3 regions of the Anoxybacillus sp. TBDG-1 genome follow, and region 2 is predicted to be linked to each of the others. Evidence: riboswitches for the same ligand, from Rfam matches in the RefSeq annotation. Region 2 holds a riboswitch; each other region holds the start of a gene.
The links. Region 2 has a riboswitch for S-adenosylmethionine ahead of ACYQY7_RS08695 (methionine ABC transporter ATP-binding protein). Riboswitches for the same ligand answer to the same signal wherever they lie in the genome.
Positions count from the first base shown of each region.

Region 1: another riboswitch for S-adenosylmethionine. It lies ahead of ACYQY7_RS05175 (bifunctional homocysteine S-methyltransferase/methylenetetrahydrofolate reductase); the one in region 2 lies ahead of ACYQY7_RS08695 (methionine ABC transporter ATP-binding protein).
Region 3: another riboswitch for S-adenosylmethionine. It lies ahead of mtnK (S-methyl-5-thioribose kinase); the one in region 2 lies ahead of ACYQY7_RS08695 (methionine ABC transporter ATP-binding protein).

Region 1 is NZ_JBTZSY010000011.1:51,579-56,506, reverse strand. Features, by position in the region: gene ACYQY7_RS05190 (methyl-accepting chemotaxis protein) at 1-1,558, opposite strand, end outside; gene ACYQY7_RS05185 (BMP family lipoprotein) at 1,571-2,536, opposite strand; gene ACYQY7_RS05180 (YajQ family cyclic di-GMP-binding protein) at 2,704-3,195, shown strand; SAM riboswitch class I at 3,286-3,388, shown strand; gene ACYQY7_RS05175 (bifunctional homocysteine S-methyltransferase/methylenetetrahydrofolate reductase) at 3,456-4,928, shown strand, end outside.
Region 2 is NZ_JBTZSY010000024.1:20,776-25,703, forward strand. Features, by position in the region: gene ACYQY7_RS08685 (sterol-binding protein) at 1-124, shown strand, start outside; gene ACYQY7_RS08690 (O-acetylhomoserine aminocarboxypropyltransferase/cysteine synthase family protein) at 189-1,481, shown strand; SAM riboswitch class I at 1,938-2,043, shown strand; gene ACYQY7_RS08695 (methionine ABC transporter ATP-binding protein) at 2,115-3,143, shown strand; gene ACYQY7_RS08700 (methionine ABC transporter permease) at 3,133-3,801, shown strand; gene ACYQY7_RS08705 (MetQ/NlpA family ABC transporter substrate-binding protein) at 3,819-4,643, shown strand; gene ACYQY7_RS08710 (carboxymuconolactone decarboxylase family protein) at 4,715-4,928, shown strand, end outside.
Region 3 is NZ_JBTZSY010000017.1:19,514-24,441, reverse strand. Features, by position in the region: gene ACYQY7_RS07005 (aminotransferase class I/II-fold pyridoxal phosphate-dependent enzyme) at 1-230, opposite strand, end outside; gene ACYQY7_RS07000 (carbon-nitrogen family hydrolase) at 331-1,125, shown strand; SAM riboswitch class I at 1,213-1,312, shown strand; gene mtnK (S-methyl-5-thioribose kinase) at 1,382-2,551, shown strand; gene mtnA (S-methyl-5-thioribose-1-phosphate isomerase) at 2,562-3,593, shown strand; gene ACYQY7_RS06985 (methyl-accepting chemotaxis protein) at 3,638-4,928, opposite strand, start outside.

The DNA of each region.
Region 1 (4,928 bases), on a different contig from region 2:
ACTGCTCCACCATCGACGCAGCAATTTCTTCGCTGCCTGCTGCCGATTGTTCGACGACTGCACTAATGCTTTCAACGTTTTGCAAGACGTTTTTGCCAAGCTCTTTCGATTCATCCATGCCGATGACAAGCGCTTGAATATCTGTCGTAATATGGTGTACTTTTTTCTCAATGGCACTAAACGCCTCTGTCGTCGTTTGAATTGCTTTCGTTTGCGCTTCAGCAATATCTACCCCACGGCGAACGGCTTCGGTGACGTTCGTTAATCCCGATTGAATGAGATGAACCATCTCAAAAATTTGGCTTGTCGCTTTCGATGATTCTTCCGCAAGTTTGCGCACTTCTTCGGCGACGACTGCAAACCCTTTTCCTGCTTCTCCTGCCCGCGCCGCTTCGATCGCCGCATTTAACGCCAGTAAGTTCGTTTGCGTCGCAATGTCGGATACTGCTTTTGCCATATCTTCAATTTTTCTTGCGTACGCCGCAAATTGTTCCGTCGATTGTTCAATTGAGGCAGTCGCTTGTACATTTTCGTTAATAAACGCTTTTTGTTCTGCTAGCGCCGCTTGACCGTGCACAATTGCTTCAACCGCTTCATCGCTATAACGAGCCGTTTGTTCGGTGCGCCCAACGTTTTGTTGTACAGTATGTTCCATTCGTTCAATAAGCTGTACCGCATGTTGTAAGTCTTCGGAAATGCTTTGCGCTCCGGCTGACAATTCGTTTGTTGATACAGCCACTTGATTATTAATTTCTGTTAACGTTTTTGTTTCCTCATCAATTTCTTTTGCAAACGACTCAACTTGCTTACTTACCGTATCAACAGATTGCAGCAAGCTATTGAGCTGATCAGCCATCGTTGCAAATGCCTCATTTAAATCAGCGAGCTCGTCTCTCCCGTTATACTTCACAGGCTCAATACGCAAATCGCCGCTCGCGATTTGTTTTGCATTTTTTGCAATATGACGAAGAGGAGTTGTAATTTTTTGTGTTAGTCGGAATCCGCTAAATCCTGCAAACAATAGCACAACCGCAATCGCAACGAGCGAAATGGTAATAACGCTTGAAATTTGTTTTTGTAACGTTTGTTGCATATGCCCATAATATTCAGCGACATATGTGTTGACGACGTATATATCGTTTAGTACTCCTTCCGCGCGCATCGACTGGCGGCGCACTTCCGCTACATCGTTTGCATCAAGCGCATCATTCGATTGTTTCGCAAGATCCGCGAATTTTTTATTAGCTTGCTCAAGCACAGAACGAAAATACGGCTCAGTTAATCCTTTATTTAATGCTTGAAGTAACTTTTCCGATTCCGCTAAATGAACGATCACTTCTTGTTTATTTCCTTCTGTTGGGCTATACGCATAGTTGCTTAAACTTTGCTTCGTTGCTTTTAGCTCTGCTTGCAAATGTTGCGCTTTCATCATAAGCGGTACGAAATCTTGATTGGACGATTGAATCGAAAGCATGTTCATAATAATAAAGACGATAATAGCGCCGGCAATGACTGGCGTTGCTAATGAATGAAATAATAATCGTTGTTTAATCGACATCGTATCCCTCCTTTATTGCGCGATGCCGTTTGTCGCTTTTTCTTTCCATTTTTCCAGCGTCGCTTGTTGCTCTGGACTGAGCGTCACGACACGAATCGGCGCTAAATCAACGCCGTTTTCTTTTAACCCAAGTTCGACCGTTCCTTTTGGCACTTCTTTCTTTTCAACATACTGTTTAATGGCTGTATATAACGCCACATTAACATTTTTTAACATCGATGTAACAACCGCTTTTTCCGCATAAAAATATTGATCGCTATCGACGCCGATCGCATACTTTCCGTTCATCTCCGCCTCGCGTAGCACCCCGACGCCTGTAAACCCAGCCGCCGCATACAACACATCCGCACCAGTAGCAATCATTTGTTTTGCGATTTGTGCCCCAAGCTTGTCATCGCCGAAATTTCCTGCGTACACTTCTTGCACGTTTGCTTCTGGCTTCACCGCTTTTACCCCTTGAATAAAGCCGTTCGCAAACTTACGGATTAATGGCACATCCGCTCCTCCAACGAAGCCGACGTTGTTCGTTTTCGTCAACATTCCTGCAACAACGCCAGCTAAAAAGCTTCCTTCATCTTCTTTAAACGTAATGGACGTAATGTTTGGAAGGTCAGATACCGCATCAATTAATATAAATTGCTGTTTCGGATATTTTTTTGCGACTTTTTCTAAATCTTGTTGCACCATAAAACCGAGTCCGATGACGAGATCGTTCCCTGCTTCAACGAGCTCCGTTAGCCCTTTCTCATACGTCCCTGTTTCTTTTAACTCGCGATATTCAAAAAAGATGCCGAGCTCATCTCTCGCTTTCATTAATCCTTGGAACGCTGAATCGCTAAACGACTGATCACCAAGTCCGACGTCCGACAACATAATACCAATTTTGACACGCTCTTTCGGCTGAAAGGAGCTCGTTTGTGAACACCCCGCGGCAATCAACAAAACAACTGCCATCATGAGTGAAATTATTTTTTTCATAAAATTCCCTCATCTCCTTATCTTTCGATCAAATCCTACTTCGTTTATTATATCGACATGATTCGACGATTTGTTTACTTTTTATATATAAAGATTTTGTAAAGTTGTTCATATGCCAACAATCGACTATAATGGAAGCACAACGAATTCATATTGAGGTGATCATTATGTCAAAAGAAAGTTCATTTGATATTGTGTCAAAAGTCGATTTGTCGGAAGTAACAAACGCCGTCAACATCGCGTTAAAAGAAATTCAAAACCGCTATGATTTTAAAGGAAGCAAAAGCGACATTTCACTTGAAAAAGATGAGCTCGTTTTAATTTCTGACGATGAATTTAAACTTGAACAACTCAAAGATGTGCTCATCGGCAAGCTCATTAAGCGCGGTGTGCCGACGAAAAACATTCAATACGGAAAAGTTGAACCTGCTTCTGGCGGAACGGTGCGCCAACGTGCCAAACTCGTCCAAGGCATCGACAAAGACAACGCGAAAAAAATTAACACGATCATTAAAAATACAGGCTTAAAAGTAAAAAGTCAAATTCAAGAAGATCAAATTCGCGTCAGCGGCAAAAGTAAAGATGATTTGCAAAAAGTGATCGCCGCCATTCGCGAAGCAGACTTGCCAATCGACGTCCAATTCGTCAACTATCGTTAAGAAGGCGCTTTGCCTTCTTTTTCTTTTCCGATTAAAAATAGTTGAATATTTCTAAAAAATCAGTTACATTTATGAGTAACTTCATACAACATCTTATCGAGAGAAGGGGAGGGACTGGCCCGATGAACCTTCAGCAACCTGACGATCGTCAAGGTGCTAAGTCCAGACAAGCGATTCGCTTGGAAGATAAGAAGAAGCGCCCAACGTCTTCTTCTTATGAAGAAGACGTTTTAGTTTGAAAAGGAAACGGAGGAATGGATGTGGGATTGTTAGATGATTTAAAAGAACGCATCGTCATCGCAGATGGAGCGATGGGAACGTTATTATATGCGCACGGCATTGATCGTTGCTTTGAAGAATTAAACGTCACAAAACCTAAAGAAATTATCCATATTCACGAAGCGTATATTGATGCAGGAGCTGAAGTGATCCAAACAAACACATATGGTGCTAACTATGTGAAACTCGCCCGCTACGGCTTGCAAGATGATGTAAAAGAAATCAATAAAGCGGCTGTCCAACTTGCCAAAAAAGCGGCAAAAGGACGCGCCTACGTGCTCGGTACGATCGGAGGATTGCGCAGCACAAACAAAAGCACGATTTCACTTGAAGAAGTGAAACGGACGTTTCGTGAACAGCTGTATGTTTTGTTAAACGAAGAAGTTGACGGACTTTTACTTGAAACGTATTACGATTTCGAAGAATTACAAACCGTTCTTTCCATCGCTCGTAAAGAAACGACGTTGCCGATCATCGCCCACGTCACGCTTCATGACATTGGCGTCTTGCAACAAGGTATGCCGCTTGCTGAAGCGCTTTATCAATTAGAACAACTTGGCGCCGATGTCGTCGGCTTAAACTGCCATCTCGGTCCATATCATATGTTGCGCTCGCTCGAAGAAGTGCCGATTCCAACGCGCGCCTTTTTATCGGTGTACCCGAACGCGAGCTTGCCGCAATATCGCGACGGACGATTCATTTACGAAACGAGCGAACAATATTTTGAAGAAACGGCTCGTGCGTTTCGTGATCAAGGGGTACGGCTCATCGGCGGCTGTTGCGGCACAACGCCAAAACATATTGCCGCGATTGCTCGCGCCCTTCCCGACCGCACACCTGTATATAAAAAAGAAGTGAAACAACGGCATACAATTGTCGTTCAAGAAGCAGAACAAACGAAACAACCTTCCCTTGCCGACATTGCACGCACGCGACGTTCAATTATCGTCGAGCTCGATCCGCCAAAAAAACTCGGCTTAACGAAATTTTTAGAAGGCGCAAAAGCATTAAAAGAAGCACGTATTGACGCGCTAACGCTTGCCGACAACTCGCTTGCGACGCCTCGCATTAGCAACGTCGCTGTCGGAACGATCGTCAAACAACAACTAAATATACGCCCGCTCATTCATATTACGTGCCGTGACCGCAACTTAATCGGCTTGCAGTCGCATTTAATGGGGCTTCATACGCTCGGCATAACCGATGTACTCGCTTTAACAGGCGACCCGTCCAAAGTCGGCGATTTTCCAGGCGCGACGTCCGTATACGATTTATCATCGTTTGACCTCATTTCGTTAATTCGGCAATTTAACGAAGGGCTTTCGTATTCAGGCAAACCGCTCGGACAAAAAACGAATTTTTCCATCGCTGCAGCCTTTAACCCGAACGTGCGCCACTTAGATAAAGCGGTCAAGCGGCTAGAGAAAAAAATTGAATGCGGGGCGCACTACTTT
Region 2 (4,928 bases):
AGGTTCGTTAAAACTCCAACAACAGCTTCGGTTAAATGAATTATCCGTCACAGCATCGTTTCGTCACATTTTATTGTTAGAATCGATCTTTTTTCTTGCGAAACCGTACGATCTTGTTCATTGACGAGCTATTTTTATCGTGTTAAAATTCAAAATATTCAACAATTATTCGATCAGGGGGAGAAACGATGAAATTTGAGACGATTGCTGTGCACGGGGGACTACAAACCGATCCGGTAACGAAAGCGCGTGCGGTACCGATTTATCAGTCAAATGCGTATTTGTTTGATAGCACAGAGCATGCGGCCAATTTATTTGCATTAAAAGAAGCGGGGTACATTTATACACGCATTCACAATCCGACGGTTACTGTATTTGAAGAACGAGTGGCTAAGCTCGAAGGCGGTGTAGGAGCTTTAGCGGTAGCGAGCGGCATGGCGGCGATTACGATGGCCATTTTAAACGTCACTCAAGCAGGAGATGACATCGTTTCTGCTTCTACGCTGTATGGAGGGACGTACAATTTGTTTGCAAATACGTTACCGAAATACGGCATTACAACTCATTTTGTCGATCCAGCTGACCCAGAAAATTTCCGCGCTGCGATTACACCGAAAACGAAAGCTATTTTTGCGGAAACGATCGGCAATCCGAGCTTGCACGTGTTAGATATTGAGGCGGTTGCGGAGGTTGCTCACGAAGCAGGCATTCCGCTCATTATTGATAATACGTTTGCGACGCCTTATCTTTGCCGTCCGATTGAACATGGAGCAGACATTGTCGTTCATTCTGCGACGAAATGGTTGCTTGGCAACGGGACGACGCTAGGAGGCATCATTGTCGATGGTGGAAATTTTGATTGGAATTCGCCAAAGTTTTCATCGTTTACGACACCAGATCCGAGCTATCATAACCTCATCTATGCAGACATCGGAGCGGCAGCGTATATTGTGAAAGCACGTGTGCAGTTGTTACGTGATTTAGGACCAGCGATTAGCCCGTTCAACGCATTTCAGTTTAATTTAGGGATTGAAACGTTACACGTACGCATGAAAGAACATATTGCAAACACGAGAAAAATTGTTGAGTATTTAGACAAACATCCAGCAGTCAATTGGGTGTTGTACCCTGAACATGACAATCACCCAGCAAAAGAGCTAGCGAAAAAATATATGCCAAAAGGGGCGGGAGCAGTCGTCGTTTTTGGCATTCAAGGAGGAAGGGAAGCAGGAGCTGCACTTATTAACAATGTGAAGCTTTGGTCGCATGTGGCAAACGTTGGAGATGCGAAAAGTTTAATTATTCATCCAGCAAGCACGACGCATCAACAACTAAGCATGGAAGATTTACAAGCATCTGGTGTAACAGAAGATATGATTCGTTTATCTATTGGTATTGAAAATGTAGAGGATTTAATCGAAGACTTAGAACAAGCGATTGAAGCGGCGACAGGTGTCCGTTCCGTATATTCGCAAGTGTAGGCATGAAAGGTGCTAGTTATATATTCCGACTAGCACCTTTCATTATTATGAGTTGCAATCGTAGCGTTTGAGCGACCGCTCCTGTTCGTGACAAAACCTCTAATTTTTCGAAAATAGAAGAAGAATATAATTAAAGTGTTCATTATATAATTCGTAAAGCGTTTAACTTCATTTTTTAAACTGTGGGGGCTGATCTAGAGGCGTGAGTACATCTTGGATGAGCCCCTTGCATTTCCGTAAACATTTCCGTAAAACAAAACAGTTTATTGTTCGTCGCTTGACATCCGAAAAGTAATGATTGACTATGTTATATATTCGGTTCATCTCATTGTGTGGCTAAAATAGTTAAAAAAATGTTATTGACACTGTCCTTCTTTCGATGATATACTCACATTCGTAGTTTAAAAAGTTTCTTAAGTGTATTAAAACGTTAACTGAATAAAGTGTTTGAACGCGCTCTTATCAAGAGAGGTGGAGGGATGTGCCCGATGAAACCCGGCAACCGTCAGCGCTGCTGAAATGGTGCCAATTCACACAAAGCGTTTGCTTTGAGAGATAAGAGACAGAATGGATGATGACGCCTTTCTGTTCTCTTGAGCAGAAAGGCTTTTTTCATGGAAGGAAGGTGACAGCATGATTACTTTATCAAACGTAACGAAAGTATACAAAGCAGCAAGTGGGCATGTGACGGCGGTTGATCGTGTAAACTTGCATATCGAACAAGGGGAAATTTTCGGCATCATCGGTTATAGTGGAGCAGGAAAAAGTTCGCTCATTCGGCTATTAAATGGATTAGAAAAGCCGACGAGCGGTGAAGTGATTGTTGATGGGAAAGATATGGGGAAAATTAGTGGGAAACAATTACGACAAGCGCGTCAGCAAATCGGGATGATTTTCCAACATTTTAATTTACTTTGGTCGCGAACAGTGCGTGAAAATATTGCTTTCCCGTTAGAAATTGCGGGTGTGCCGAAAGAGGAACGGATGAAGCGTGTCGATGAGCTCATTCAACTCGTTGGTTTGCAAGGAAGAGAACATGCGTATCCGTCACAACTGAGCGGAGGACAAAAGCAGCGTGTCGGCATTGCGCGCGCATTAGCGAACAACCCGAAAGTGTTATTATGTGACGAAGCAACGTCGGCGCTTGATCCACAAACGACCGATTCAATTTTAGATTTGCTTGTTGACATTAACAAACGTCTCGGTTTAACGATTGTATTAATTACACACGAAATGCACGTTATTCGTAAAATTTGTGATCGTGTAGCGGTAATGGAAAACGGAAAAATTGTCGAAATGGGCGAAGTGCTTCACGTGTTCCGTAAGCCAGAACAACCGATTACGAAACGATTCGTCCAACAAGTGACGGAGCCGGAGGAGACGAAAGAGGCGATGTTGCATCTTCTTGAACGTTATCCGAATGGAAAAGTCGTTCAGCTTACGTTTGTCGGCGAAGCGACTGAGCAACCGCTCATCACGCAACTCATTCGCCAATTTGATTTAAACGTGAATATTTTACAAGGGAAAATTTCGCAGACGCATCATGGTTCATATGGGGTGTTGTTCATTCATTTAGACGGTGCGAATGAAGAAATTGAGCAAGCGCTCGCTTTTATTCGCCAGCAAGAAGTTGAAGTGGAGGTGTTGGCGAATGTCCAATGAACTATTTCCGAACATCGTTTGGGATAAAATATGGGCGGCAACGATGGAAACGTTGTATATGACGGGTATCTCCGTAGCAGCGACGTTTGTGCTCGGTATTTTGCTCGGATTGTTGCTGTTTTTAACGTCTAAGGGAAATATATGGGAAAATCGTTTGGTTAACGGTGTGATTGCATCGTTCGTCAACATTTTCCGCTCCATCCCGTTCATTATTTTAATTATTTTGCTCATCCCGTTTACAAAGCTTGTTGTCGGTACAATTCTTGGGGCAAATGCCGCGTTGCCTGCACTAATTATTGGTGCCGCGCCGTTTTATGCACGCATGGTTGAAATTGCGCTTCGTGAAATTGATAAAGGTGTCATTGAAGCGGCAAAAGCGATGGGAGCGACGACAACAACAATTATTTGGAAAGTACTTCTTCCAGAAGCGCTCCCTGCCCTTGTATCCGGGATTACGGTAACTGCGATCGCGCTCGTTGGTTACACAGCGATGGCAGGAGTTGTTGGGGCTGGGGGGCTTGGAAACTTAGCGTATTTAGAAGGATTTCAACGCAACAATAACGACGTCACGTTCGTTGCAACAGTGCTCATTTTAGTCATTGTCTTCATTATTCAGTTTATTGGTGACTTTGTCACTTCTAAAATAGATAAACGATAAAAAGGAGGAAGAAACAGATGAAAAAATGGATCTCTTTACTTGTTGCTACAGTTGTTGTATTAGCACTTGCTGCTTGCGGAAACAGCGAAGGTGCGGAAGAAAAAACGAATAAGCTTGTTGTTGGGGCATCAAACGTGCCACATGCGGAAATTTTAGAACAAGCAAAACCGATTTTAAAAGAAAAAGGAATTGAATTAGAAATTGTGACATTCCAAGACTACGTATTACCGAACAAAGCGTTAGCGGATAAAGAGTTAGATGCGAACTATTTCCAACACATTCCTTATTTAGAAGCGCAAATGAAAGAACATGGCTATGACTTTGTAAATGCTGGTGGTATTCATATTGAGCCAATCGGCGTATACTCTAAAAAATATAAAAGCCTTGAAGAGCTACCAAACGGTGCGAAAATTATTATGAGCAACTCGGTTGCTGACCACGGTCGCATTTTATCGATGCTTGAAGAAAAAGGGTTAATTAAGTTAAAAGAAGGCGTTGACAAAACGAAGGCAACTGTTGATGATATCGTTGAAAATCCGAAAAATTTAGTGTTTGAAGCAGATGTCGAAGCAGGATTGCTTCCACAAGTATATAAAAACAACGAAGGAGATGCAGTATTAATTAATGCAAACTATGCGTTAGATGCTGGTTTAGATCCAGCAAAAGATCCGATTGCAGTTGAGTCACCGGAAAACAACCCATACGTGAACATTATTGCCGTTCGCAAAGGTGACGAAAAACGTAAAGAAATTCAAACGCTCGTTGAAGTATTACAATCAAAAGACATTCAAGACTTCATCTTACAAAAGTATAACGGCGCAGTTATTCCAGCGACAAAATAAGGATGTCCAATCGGGCATCCTTTTATATTTTTCGAAAAACGACGCATGATAAAAAGGAAGGAGGAGTGCATATGTCGATGGAACAATTTTTACACGAATATAAGCAAGGGTTAGGAACGTTTACGCAACATATGCCGAAAGTTGGGCAAACGTTTAACGCGTTTACAGAAGCATGTTTTGCAGAGGGTGAGTTGTCGAAAAAAGAAAAGCAGTTAATCGCATTGGGCATTAGTGTCGCCAAGCAAGATGAATATTGCACCATCTATCATACGAAAGGGTGTATTG
Region 3 (4,928 bases), on a different contig from region 2:
TTTAAAAACGAATAGCCGCGAAACGGCGAATATTTATGATACATCGGCTTTGCCACCGCCTGTTGCATCGCGCGCACAATATGTGCAGGCGTCGGCTGATCGGGATTTCCTTGTCCGAGATTAATGACATCGCGCCCTTCAGCGATGACCGCCTGTACGTTTTGCACGAGCGAGGCGAAAAATTGCTTCGGTAGTTGTTGTAACACGTTTGATTGTGGAAATATATTCATTTTTTTCACACCTACTTCACAAAAAGGTTGAAATTCTAGTCAAGTATCATATATCGTAAAAATCAAAATGTAAAGAAAATTTTTTGTTGAGGTGAATGATATGAACATCGCTTGCATACAAATGGACATTGCGTTTGGAACACCCGAAAAAAATAAACAAACCGCCTTGCGCTACATCGAACAAATCGCTCGTGACGTTGACGTCGTCGTTTTGCCTGAACTATGGACGACAGGCTATGATTTAACGAGGCTTGCTCGTATTGCCGATGAAAACGGGGAAGAAACAAAAGCGTTTCTTTCCGAACTTGCCCGCACGTACGATGTACATATCGTCGGCGGATCGGTCGCGAAAAAAACGAACGAACGAATGACAAATACGATGTATGTCGTCAACCGAAACGGCGACGTCGTTGGCGAATATAGTAAACTTCATTTGTTCCAATTGATGGATGAGCATTTGTATTTGCAAGCTGGAGAAACGATGGGGCTATTTTCGCTCGATGAAACGACGTGCGCCGGCGTCATTTGTTACGACATTCGTTTTCCAGAATGGATTCGCGCGCATGCGCTGCATGGTGCAGAAGTATTATTTGTCGTTGCGGAATGGCCGCTTTCTCGCCTTCATCATTGGCGTACGCTATTAACGGCGCGGGCGATCGAAAATCAATGTTACGTCGTCGCTTGCAACCGCTCGGGAAAAGACCCGAACAACGTGTTTGCTGGACATTCGCTGATCATTGATCCGTGGGGAAACGTGCTTGTTGAAGGGGACGAACAAAAAGGGATCATTGCGGCGAATATTGACATAAACGAAGTGCAACATGCGCGCGGGCACATCCCGATTTTTTCCGATCGTCGCCCAGATGTGTATAAAATTTTTGAAAAAAAGGATTGACAAACGAGCATAAAGCGATGTATGATTCGAATCAAGCGAATTCACGAAACGTTTTCACTGTTTAGAACATTCAAATAACGATAAACACTCTTATCAAGAGCAGGTGGAGGGACGAGCCCGATGAAGCCCGGCAACCGGCGATGACGCACGGTGCTAATTCTTGCAGCAGTAGGCTGAGAGATAAGAGGTGCGAAGCAAACTTCAAACCTCTTTCGTTCAGCGAAAGAGGTTTTTTATTTTGGGAGGAGGCATGTGTATGTACGAACCATTGACAGAACAAAAAGCGATTGCTCTTGCTGTTCGTTTAGGGCTATTTGGGGAAGATGCGCTTCTTTCTAGCGAAGAAATTGGTGATGGGAACTTAAATCTCGTCTTTCGCATCGTCAACGAACGAACAAACGACAGCATCATCATTAAACAAGCGTTGCCGTATGCAAAAGTCGTTGGCGAAAGCTGGCCGCTGACATTAAAACGGGCAACAATTGAAAGCCAAGCGTTGCGCACGTTCGCGAGCTACGTCCCTCACTATGTTCCGAAAGTGTACTATTCCGATGAGACATTAGCTATTACGGTGATGGAAGATTTATCGCATTTACAAATTGCACGCCGCGGGCTGATCGAGGGAAAAACGTTCCCGCGTTTATCGGAACATATTGGCGAATTTGTCGCCAAAACGGCGTTTTACACGTCGGACTTTGGCATGAATCAACAACAAAAAAAGAAGCTCGTACAACAGTTTACAAATCCAGAGCTATGTAAAATTACAGAAGATCTCGTCTTTACTGATCCGTTTTTTGACCACGACACGAACAACTTTGAAACAGAGCTTCGTGCGGATGTCGAACAACTTTGGCAGGATGACGTATTAAAACGCGAAACAGCGAAATTAAAACGGCTTTTTTTAACAAAGGCAGATGTGTTGCTTCATGGCGATTTACATACGGGAAGCATTTTCGCAAGCGACGAGGAAACGAAAGTGATCGATCCGGAATTTGCGTTTTACGGTCCGATCGGCTTCGATTTAGGGCAATTTTTTGCTAATTTACTATTAAACGCCCTTTCTCGTTATGAACGTGACCGCAAACCGCTTTTTGCTCATATTGAAAACACATGGGACGTGTTTACCCGCACGTTTGCTGAGCTTTGGCGCGAAAGCAACGAACCGTATGCGCACACATGTGGCGTGCTTGATGACATCATAAGCGATGCGCTCGTTGAGGCGATCGGCTTTGCGGGCTGTGAAGTCATTCGCCGGACGATCGGGTTGGCGCATGTGGCGGATCTTGATGAATTGCCGCTTGAACACCGACTCCACGCAAAACGCCATGCCCTTCGTCTCGGTCGTGAGCTCATCGTGCAGCGAAACACATTGACGATGAAAGACTTGAAACATCTTGTACAACAAACGGTGCATGTCAACAGCTAGGAGGAACAAAATGAAATCGGTACAATGGCACGATACACATATTACGATTTTAAACCAACAAGCGTTGCCTCATAAGACTGAATATTTAGAATTAAAAAACATAAAAGACGTATGGGACGCGATCGTGACGTTAAAAGTGCGCGGGGCACCAGCAATCGGCATGACTGCCGCCTACGGTTTAGCACTTGCGGCGAAATCATATGAAACCGATGACTTAGCGACATTTCATACCGAACTAAAACGCGACCGTGAATATTTAGCGAGCTCGCGTCCGACCGCCGTCAATTTATTTTGGGCGCTTGATCGGCTTATGAAAAGCGTCGCGCAAGCAAAATCCGTCAACGAAGCGAAAACGACGCTTATTCATGAAGCGATTTGCATACAAATCGAAGATGAAGACGTATGCCGTCGCATCGGCGAACATGCCCTTTCCTTGTTTCAAGACGGCGACTGTATCATGACGATTTGCAATGCTGGGGCGATTGCCACAGCCCGTTACGGCACCGCGCTTGCGCCGTTTCATTTAGCGAAAGAAAAAGGCATGTCGCTTCATGCGTACGCTTGCGAAACACGACCGGTGTTACAAGGAGCAAGACTAACCGCATGGGAACTATCCGAAGCTGGTGTTGATGTGACGCTCATTACAGATAACATGGCGGCACAAACAATGAAAGCAAAGCACATTTCCGCTGTCATCGTCGGGGCGGATCGCATTGCCGCCAACGGCGATACAGCAAACAAAATCGGCACGTTCGGCTTAGCCATTTTAGCGAAAGCGTTCAACATTCCGTTTTACGTCGCCGCTCCGCTATCGACGATCGACTTACAGACGAAAACAGGCGACGACATTCCGATTGAAGAGCGACCGAAAGAAGAAGTCACACATATCGCTGGCGTGCGCATCGCGCCAGATGTGAACGTCTACAATCCGGCATTTGATGTCACACCGCATGAACTCATTACCGGCATCATTACCGAAAAAGGCATCATCTTTGGCGACTACGAAACGAAACTGCCGACATTATTTGAGAAGCAATTTTAATTTTCGCACTTGCGTTGTCCCATATGGTCAAAAAATAACCCACCTTATGCGAGGTGGGTTTCAAACGTTCGTTCTTTTTCTATTTTTTCAATTAATTCGTCAATAAAACGAATCACTTCTGCAGATGCTTGCTCAAGTTCGATCAGTTGCGCTTCGGCACCTTTTATATCCCCTTTGGCGTACGCTTCCGCCGCTTTTTTCGCCGCTGCGTGCACTTTCTCGTGCGGGGCGTTTAACTTTTCGTACGCTGGCGTGCCTTGCAGTTGTTTTTTCGTTTGTTCATCAAAGTACCATTTTCCTAATCGGCATTGATGGTGAGAGGCGACATCTTCCGGGCGAACGTTCTCGTAGCCAACAATCATATTGTAAATGCGCCATTTCCATAATAAATGGTCTGTTTTTGCTAAATGCAATAGCGCTTTCGCAGATAGTTTCACGCTATTTTCATTTACCATATTTAAACGGAAACGGTCGATCGCTTGACTTAATGCATGAACTGTCTTTCCTGTTTTTTCACCAAGCTCGCGCACGTATTCCGTCAATGAAGCAATGGATGACATACGGCTTGCGATTTCATCGACGGCAGCGGCTTGCTCTTCAGCAATCGCGGCGTTCGTATTTGTGCTATCTTGAATGTCTCCCATAGCAGATACAATTTCTTGTAAAAGCGGCATCGCTTCTTGTGCTTGATGGACCGCTTGGCGAATCGTTGATGACGTGGAATAAATGGCTGATGATACTTCGGAGGAAATGGCGCGCAATTCTCCGACGTTTCGCTGCACTTCACCGAGCGATTGTACCGTATGGTCAGCGAGTTTGCGAATTTCTTCTGCGACGACCGAAAACCCTTTTCCGTATTCCCCAGCACGTGCTGCTTCAATCGATGCATTTAACGCTAACAAATTCGTTTGATCTGCAATCCCGTTAACGAGCTGCATCACTTTTTCAATCGCGCTTAAATGTTGTTGTAAATGTTCAAAACGGTCAACCATATTCGTAAATTGTTCAGACGTTTCAATAATTTCTCCGAACGCTTCCGTCATCATTTGTTGCCCTTTTTCTGCCCGTTCAACCGATGTCGTCGTTTTTTCAGCGATCACTGTCGCCGCATGGGCTACTTCCGATACGGCTGTCGTCATTTCTTCTGTTGCGGCGGTTACCATTTGCACATCGCTATTTTGTTGATCAAGCGCTTGAAGCAAATCTTTAATAAACATAATTTCGGCGTTTTGTTCCATCAGCGTTGCCGTTCCGCTTGCGATTTGTTCCATCATCGTTTCTGTGTACACTTCGACAAGAAGTTGCTGTTCGATGTTAATTGCCCGTTGCAATGTC